One region of the Clostridium sp. CTA-7 genome, then DNA from elsewhere that is predicted to be linked to it. Evidence: riboswitches for the same ligand, from Rfam matches in the RefSeq annotation. Region 1 holds a riboswitch; the other holds the start of a gene.
What was found. A riboswitch is a leader RNA that binds a small molecule or an ion and turns the genes downstream of it on or off. The one in region 1 is predicted to bind magnesium.
Positions count from the first base shown of each region.

Region 2: another riboswitch for magnesium. It lies ahead of mgtA (magnesium-translocating P-type ATPase); the one in region 1 lies ahead of mgtE (magnesium transporter).

Region 1 is NZ_BAAAAV010000009.1:161,479-165,615, forward strand. Features, by position in the region: gene ACYUEX_RS16045 (3-hydroxybutyryl-CoA dehydrogenase) at 1-828, shown strand, start outside; M-box (ykoK) riboswitch at 1,027-1,188, shown strand; gene mgtE (magnesium transporter) at 1,373-2,716, shown strand; gene ACYUEX_RS16055 (DNA-3-methyladenine glycosylase family protein) at 2,952-3,893, shown strand; gene ACYUEX_RS16060 (YetF domain-containing protein) at 3,943-4,137, opposite strand, start outside.
Region 2 is NZ_BAAAAV010000001.1:630,737-634,873, reverse strand. Features, by position in the region: gene mgtA (magnesium-translocating P-type ATPase) at 1-2,616, opposite strand, end outside; M-box (ykoK) riboswitch at 2,963-3,122, opposite strand; gene ACYUEX_RS02685 (alpha/beta hydrolase) at 3,357-4,137, shown strand, end outside.

The sequences.
Region 1 (4,137 bases):
GTAATAGGCGCAGGAACAATGGGTGCTGGAATAGTTCAAGCTTTCGCTCAAAAAGGATATGAAGTTATAGTTAGAGATATCAAAGATGAATTTGTTGAAAGAGGAATAGCTGGAATAAATAAAGGCTTAAGCAAATTAGTTTCTAAGGGAAAAATGACTGAAGAAGATAAGGAAGCTATACTTTCAAGAATAACGGGAACTACTGATTTATCTCTTGCTGAGGATTGTGATTTAGTAATAGAAGCCGCAGTAGAAAATATGGAAATTAAAAAGAGTATATTTGCTGAACTAGATTCAATTTGTAAGGAATCAGCAATCTTAGCTTCTAATACTTCATCATTATCAATAACAGAAGTTGCATCAGCAACAAAAAGACCAGATAAAGTTATAGGAATGCACTTCTTTAATCCAGCTCCAGTAATGAAGCTAGTAGAAGTTATAAGAGGTATAGCTACATCTCAAGAAACTTTTGATGCTGTTAAAAATTTATCAGTTGCAATCGGAAAAGAGCCTGTAGAAGTTGCAGAAGCTCCAGGATTCGTAGTTAATAGAATACTTATTCCAATGATAAATGAAGCTACATTTATACTACAAGAAGGAATAGCTTCAGTTGAAGACATAGATACATCAATGAAATATGGAGCAAATCATCCAATGGGACCTTTAGCTTTAGGAGATCTTATAGGATTAGATGTTTGTCTAGCTATTATGGATGTTTTATATAATGAAACAGGAGACAGTAAATATAGAGCAAGTAGTCTTTTAAGAAAATATGTTAGAGCTGGATATCTTGGAAGAAAAACAGGAAAAGGATTCTATAACTATTAGAATTTAATAATAAAGAATTAAAACTAGTGAGAGAGTAAAGGAATAAATTCCTAAGCTCTTTCACTTTTTTTTATTTGATATATTGTATATAATATTAGAGGTTTATAATAGTTTAAAGTATAGTTTGTTATAAAATAATATTCATTTTATTGACATGTAGATTTTTATTGCATAGTATATAACTAGGAATAAATATATAATATAAATTGTTAGGTGAGGCTCCTATAAAGAAAAATGCTACTACCCAGAAAAATCTAGAGATTCCAATGGGTTAGCAAGAATCATCGCTAAGGTGATTTTTAATGTAGCTGACATTGTGTCTACGCTTTATAGTGCTAAAGCTCTACGATTATAAAGCTAATGTTATTAACTTTTGTCGTAGAGGGCAAAAGTTTTTTATTTTGAAGGGAGATGTTACTATGGACTCGTATCTGGGGACAAGGTATGAATTGAATAGATTTAGATATAAAAAAGATAGGAAAGTCTTAATAGTAGTACTCTCTATTGAAGGATTTTCTCCTATCTAAATTTAGGAGGAAAATTTATGAAATTAGATATGAATAAGGAAGAGTTAAGAAGATTTTTACTTCATGCTCCACAAGATAAAATTATTAAGTATATAGAAGATATACATCCAGTAGATATATTAGATGTATTGCGTGATAATAAAGACGATATAACTGATATTTTATATAGATTACCAGAGGAATTTATAGCATCAATAATAGATGAAGCTGAAAATGAGGAAAAGTATCAAATACTTAGTGAATTCTCAGAAAACAAACAAAAAAATATTATTGAAGAAATGTCCTCAGATGAATTAACAGATTTATTAGGTATTTTAGATGAAGAACAAGCAAATAAAATTTTAGCAAAGATGACTGATGCGGATGCTAGAAAAGTTAGGCAATTATTAAGCTATGACCCAGATACTGCCGCAGGGATAATGGCTACGGAATTTATATCAGTAAAAGAGAATATGACGGTAGAGGAAACTTTAAAATATTTACAACAATATGGAGAAGAGATTCAAAATATATATGACTTATATGTAATAGATAATTTTGATAAGCTTAAAGGAATAGTTCCATTAAAAGATTTAGTAGTCTCAGGGTTTAATACTAAGATATCAGATATTTTAAATACTAATGTAGAATGGATTCCCTATAATATGGATCAAGAAGAAGTTGGACATAGGTTTGAGAAATATGGATATTTAACTATGCCTGTAGTAGATAATGCAAAAAGATTACTTGGTATAATAACCTTTGATGATGTGATGCAAATATTAAGGGATGAAAGTACAGAAGATATTCATCGTCTTGGGGGAATAGACAAGGAAGAAAAGATTAATGGAACATTAGGAGAGTCAGTAAAAAGTAGATTACCTTGGCTTGTTATTAATTTAGTTACAGCTATTTTAGCATCAGCAGTTGTAGGGATGTTTGAAGGTACAATAGGACGAGTAGTTTCTTTAGCTACATTTATGCCAATAGTTGCAGGAATGGGCGGAAATGCGGGTACACAAACATTAACTATAATTGTTAGAGGATTAGCATTAGGGGAATTAAACTTTAACAATATTAAGCATACATTCTTTAAAGAGGTCGGAATCGGACTTATAACAGGTTCTGTAATAGCTATTATAATATCTATATTAGGATATATGTGGGAAAGAAATATTGTTTTTGGAATAGTTATAGGTGTAGCCATGGTTTTAAATATGGTTGTTGCTACAATGTCAGGTTATGTAGTACCAATAGTGCTTAAAAAGCTTAATATAGACCCAGCATTAGCTTCATCCATATTTGTAACAACATTTACAGATGTATTAGGTTTCTTCTTCTTCTTAGGATTAGCTACCTTATTATTAAATTATTTAATTTAAAGAGTGATCATATTGACAATCAAAAATAGTAAAATGTTTATAAAATTAAATTTATAGGGAAGTTCATTGAATTTCTCTATTTTTTTAAACTAAATAAGGTTTATTTTAAAATTATCAATTTGCAATTTTTTATTTTAATTTATATTGTGTTATAATTAATTAAAAGAAGAGGGGAATAGTTCGTTTATGTCTCGGGGATAAATAATATATTAATGAGATATATAGAGGTGAAGAAATGGATTTTAAAAATGTTATATTTGAAGAAGATAAAGCTATAATACAAGGAGTTAAAAACTTTAATATAAAGCAAATATTAGAGTGTGGGCAATGTTTTAGATGGGATAAGATAAATGATTGTAATTACATAATTGTTGCCTATGGAAAAGTTATAGAAGTAATTCAAAAAGATGATGAAGTTACAATATATAATACTAATGAAAAAGACTTTAATAACATATGGTTAAATTATTTTGACTTAGAAAGAAGCTATGATGATATAAAGGATGTTCTTGCAAAGGATGAAATACTTAGAAAAAGTGTTGAGTTTGGGTATGGAATCAGAATATTAAATCAAGATCCTTTTGAAATGCTTATAAGTTTTATAATATCAGCTAGAAATAGTATTCCATCAATAAAGAAAACAGTTAAAAAGATATGTGAAAAATGGGGAGAAAAAGTAGAATACAAAGGAAATGAATATTATACATTCCCAACTCCAAAAGCAATTAAGGGATCCACACTAGAGGAAATACAAGAAACAGGTGCATCTTTTAGAAGTAAGTATATAGTTGATACTATTAAAAAAGTTAATGAAGCTCTAGTAATTAAAGAGGATATAGAATTAAATCCTACTAAGTATGAAGAAAGACCAGAAGTATTAGATTTTGATTTAGAGTACATAAAATCATTAAATGATGATGAATGCCATATAGCACTTCAAAAGTTTATGGGAGTAGGAGCAAAAGTTGCTGATTGTATAATGTTATTTTCAATGGCAAAACATTCATCTTTTCCTGTAGATGTATGGGTTAAAAGAGCAATGATTCATTTTTATGTTGCTCCAGATGTATCTTTAAATAAAATGAGAGTATTTGCTAGGGATAAATTTGGTGCCTTATCAGGGATGGCACAACAATATTTGTTCTACTATGCAAGGGAAAACAAAATAGAAGTATAAAAAAATAAGGTTGGAATAGCAAGGATGCATCCAACCTTATTTTGTTTTATTATGGGTTCTTATCAATAAATAAAGTTCCATCACTTTGAATTTCAGCATAAAAGACATCCTTAATTGAATTTATATTTTGCTTAGCGAGTTCATCTTTTACCCACTTCTCATCTAAATCAAATTCTTTTAAATTATGCTTTATTATTTTACCATCACTAATTATTTCAGAAGGAATATATTTTATCTCGGAAAC
Region 2 (4,137 bases), on a different contig from region 1:
TATAACTAGACAAGGGAAATAAATTGCTGGCATAGCAACCATATCTAAAGCCTTTCCAAAAGCTGTATAAGGAATTATAGTTCCTATTGCTATTCCTAATGTTGTTAATGTTGTAAGCTTCCATGATGCACGGCTTTGAATAAATGGAATACGTGGTGTCCTAATCATATGAATTACAAGAGTTTGAGACCATAGTGATTCAACAAACCATCCTGCATGGAAAAGTCCCATAAACCCTAACTGTTGCACTTCATTTAGTGTATGGAATTGTCCGCCAAATACAAATGGACAAATAAAGAAATACATTAGAATATAAGTTGCAATATCAAAAACTGAGCTAGTTGGTCCAATCCAAATCATAAACTTGCTAATGGAGCCTGCATCCCATTTACGAGGTGCTTTAAGATAATCTTCATCTACATTATCCCAAGGAATAGCTATACAAGAAATATCATAAATTAAATTTAGCATTAAAAGCTGTATTGGCATCATAGGTAAGAATGGTAAGAATATACTTGCTGCTAGAACAGAAAACATATTTCCAAAGTTAGAGCTTGCTGTCATTTTAATATATTTAATGATATTTGCATATATCTTTCTGCCTTCTATTACTCCATCTTCTAAAACCATCAAATCTTTTTCTAACAATATAATGTTAGCTGATTCTTTAGATATATCTACTGCTGTATCTACAGAAATCCCAACATCTGCTTCTGTCATAGCTCCTGCATCATTTATTCCGTCTCCCATAAAACCAACAGTATGTCCATTATTTCTTAAAGCAGCTACAACACGTACCTTTTGTTGTGGTGAAAGCTTAGCAAATACATTAGTTTCTTCTACTACTTCACTAAGTAGTTCATCATCCATTTCTTCAATATCTGATCCAAGCAATAAATTACTTACTTTTATTCCAACTTGACGACAAATTGAAGATGTTACAGCATCATTATCTCCAGTAAGAATTTTAACATTAACACCATACTCCTCAAGAGCCTTTATTGCTCCAGCTGTACTTTTCTTTGGAGGATCTAAGAATGCAAGATATCCTATTAGAACCATATCAGCTTCATCTTTTACTGAAAGTTCTCCTACTTTTGATGGATTATTCTTTTGAGCAATACCTAATATACGCATTCCTTCTCTATTGTAGCCTGCAACTGTCTCTAGAATTTCATCTTTTATTTTTTCTGTAATAGGTTCTATTTTCCCCTTATATTCTACATGTGAGCAAACTGATATCATTTCTTCAATTGCTCCTTTTGTAATAAGTTGAGTTTTACCATATTTATCTTCAACTACTACACTCATACGACGACGACTAAAATCAAATGGTATTTCATCTACTTTTTTATAATCTTTCCATAATTCAATCATATCTTTTTCATTTGCATGATTTACTATAGCTATATCCATTAAGTTTTTTAATCCTGTTTGATGATAGCTGTTAAGAAAAGCATGGCGTAATACTCTACTATCTTCATTTCCTTCAATATCAAGAGAATATTCTAAAACAACTTTATCTTGTGTAAGTGTTCCAGTTTTATCAGTACAAAGAACATCCATAGATCCAAAATTTTGTATTGCATTTAAATCTTTAACTATTACTTTTTTCTTTGACATAGAAACTGCACCTTTTGCAAGGTTTGCTGAAACAATCATTGGTAGCATTTCTGGGGTAAGACCTACTGCAATAGAAAGAGCAAATAGAAATGCTTCCATCCAATCTCCTTTAGTAAAACCATTCATGAATAGCACTATCGGAACCATTACTAACATAAATCTAATTAATACCCAGGATACTGAGTTTACACCTTTTTCAAAGCTTGTAGTAACTTTTTTACCTACTATTTGCTTTGCCATAGAACCAAATATTGTATCGTCTCCAACATTAATTGCTATTGCTGTAGCTGAACCACTAATAACATTACTTCCCATAAAAGCTAAATTATTCATATCAACAGGATTTTTACAATCACTTATAATAGCCTTATCTATTTTTTCAACTGGTTCACTTTCACCAGTTAATGATGATTGACTTATAAATAAATCCTTAGATCTTAATATTCTAACATCAGCTGGAATCATATCACCAGCCGCTAAATGAATTATATCTCCAACTACAATTTCATTAATTGAAATTTCTTGTCTTCCAATTTCTTTACGCTCTACACTTATAGTTGTCTTAACCATTTCACTTAGCTTTTCAGCTGCTTTACTTGACCTTGCCTCTTGTACAAAACGAAGGATTCCACTAACTAAAACCATTGTAGTTACTATAATAACTGATGTTGCATCTCTGTTTGCTGGTTCAACAATAGCTATATCTGTAATGAATGATATAACTGCTAAAATCAATAAAATTATAGTAAATGGATTAATAAAAGCTTCTAAAAGTCTTTTTAATAAAGAGTCACCTTTTTGATGAGTAACTTCATTTTTTCCAAACTTCTCTCTCATTAATTCAACTTTACTTTCTTCATAGCCATTATAGCTTGTATCATATATCTTTAATATAGCACTTTCATTTTGAATTGCAGCTGAAATTAATCTATTCTTTGTTTCAGCTAATCTTAATTCATTAGTAGTGTTTTTTTTCAATATTCTTTTTTTCATTGTCTTTCCCTCCTAAAAAATAGATTTTAATATTTTTTTAGAAAGTAAGACATAAACCCAAAAGAAATACTAATGTAAATTATTCAATTGTAATGAGCAAGAGGAATGAATGTACAATCTAGTACATAATAAATTCATCGTGCTTACGAAAATCATACTTCTCCCTAATGGGTCTATGTTCTTACTACTCTCTTCATCCATTCCTCTCACCTCCAAAAATTCAAAATATATAAACATAAAATTGATTAAAAATAAAAAACCCTTACCAAAGCTAAAACAATGGTAAGGGAAATAAAATTCCTAAACTATGCAATAATTAATTGCAATAAAAATATAAAACAAAAAAATTGTTTCACCATCGTTCAAGCTTCAGCTTCACAAGGCGATGAAATTGCATTAGTCTATGCCTTGGATTCGACATAGACTGCTAACCTTCTCATAGTGTCTCCACTATTTTGCGGCAGCAACCCTTATCCTTGTGGTAACCTCACCTACCGAGATATTTAATTTTCGAATTTTAATTTCTAATTCTACTTCATCATATGAAATTACTCTATATTTGTCAACCCTTTTTAATATTTTTATTTAATTTAATTATAAAAAACGAGTTTATAGCACCAATTTTTAAAATTTGATTCATATTATTATTCTAAAGCCACTTTCAAATAATTTATTGTGAATTTTATTTAAAAGTGATAAAATAACCCTTAATAATATTAGAAAAATTCAAGGAGGTAACTATGAAAAAGAAAAATATAGCACTGATATCAACTGGTGTTATAGCAACTTTGTCTGTTGGTGCTCTAGGTTTTGTAGGTAATTATTTTTATAATTTAGCTCTTAATCCAAAAACTTCTAAAGATATTATTTTTGGTAAAGCTGAAGAATCTGAAAGTGAAAGTGGACAAGTTTTAAACAAAGATGAAAATTGGCTAACTAGTAATTCAAACTTTTCTGATGAATATATAACTTCATTTGATAATTTAAAATTGCATGGATATAAAATACTAAACAAAAATCCTACTAATAAGTGGGTAATAACTGTTCATGGATATACTTGCAAAGGTTCTGATATGATCATTTATGCTAAAAACTTTTATGATATGGGTTATAATGTTTTGATCCCAGATTTAAGAGCTCATGGAAGTAGCGAGGGTAGTTACATTGGAATGGGATGGAATGACAGACTTGATATTATAGAGTGGATAAATTTGATTATTAAAGATTATGAAAATACAGAAATTATACTTCATGGAGTATCTATGGGAGCTGCTACTGTTTCTATGGTATCAGGTGAAAATTTACCTAATAATGTAAAGGCAATTATAGCAGATTGCGGTTATACATCTGTTTGGAAGCAATTTTCTCATAAATTAAAGGGGCTTTATTCACTTCCAGACTTCCCTGTAATGCATGCTTCTTCATTAGTATCAAAATTTAGAGCTGGATATAACTTAAGAAAAGCATCAGCATTAAATCAAGTTTCGAAATCTAAAACTCCAATACTTTTTATTCATGGTG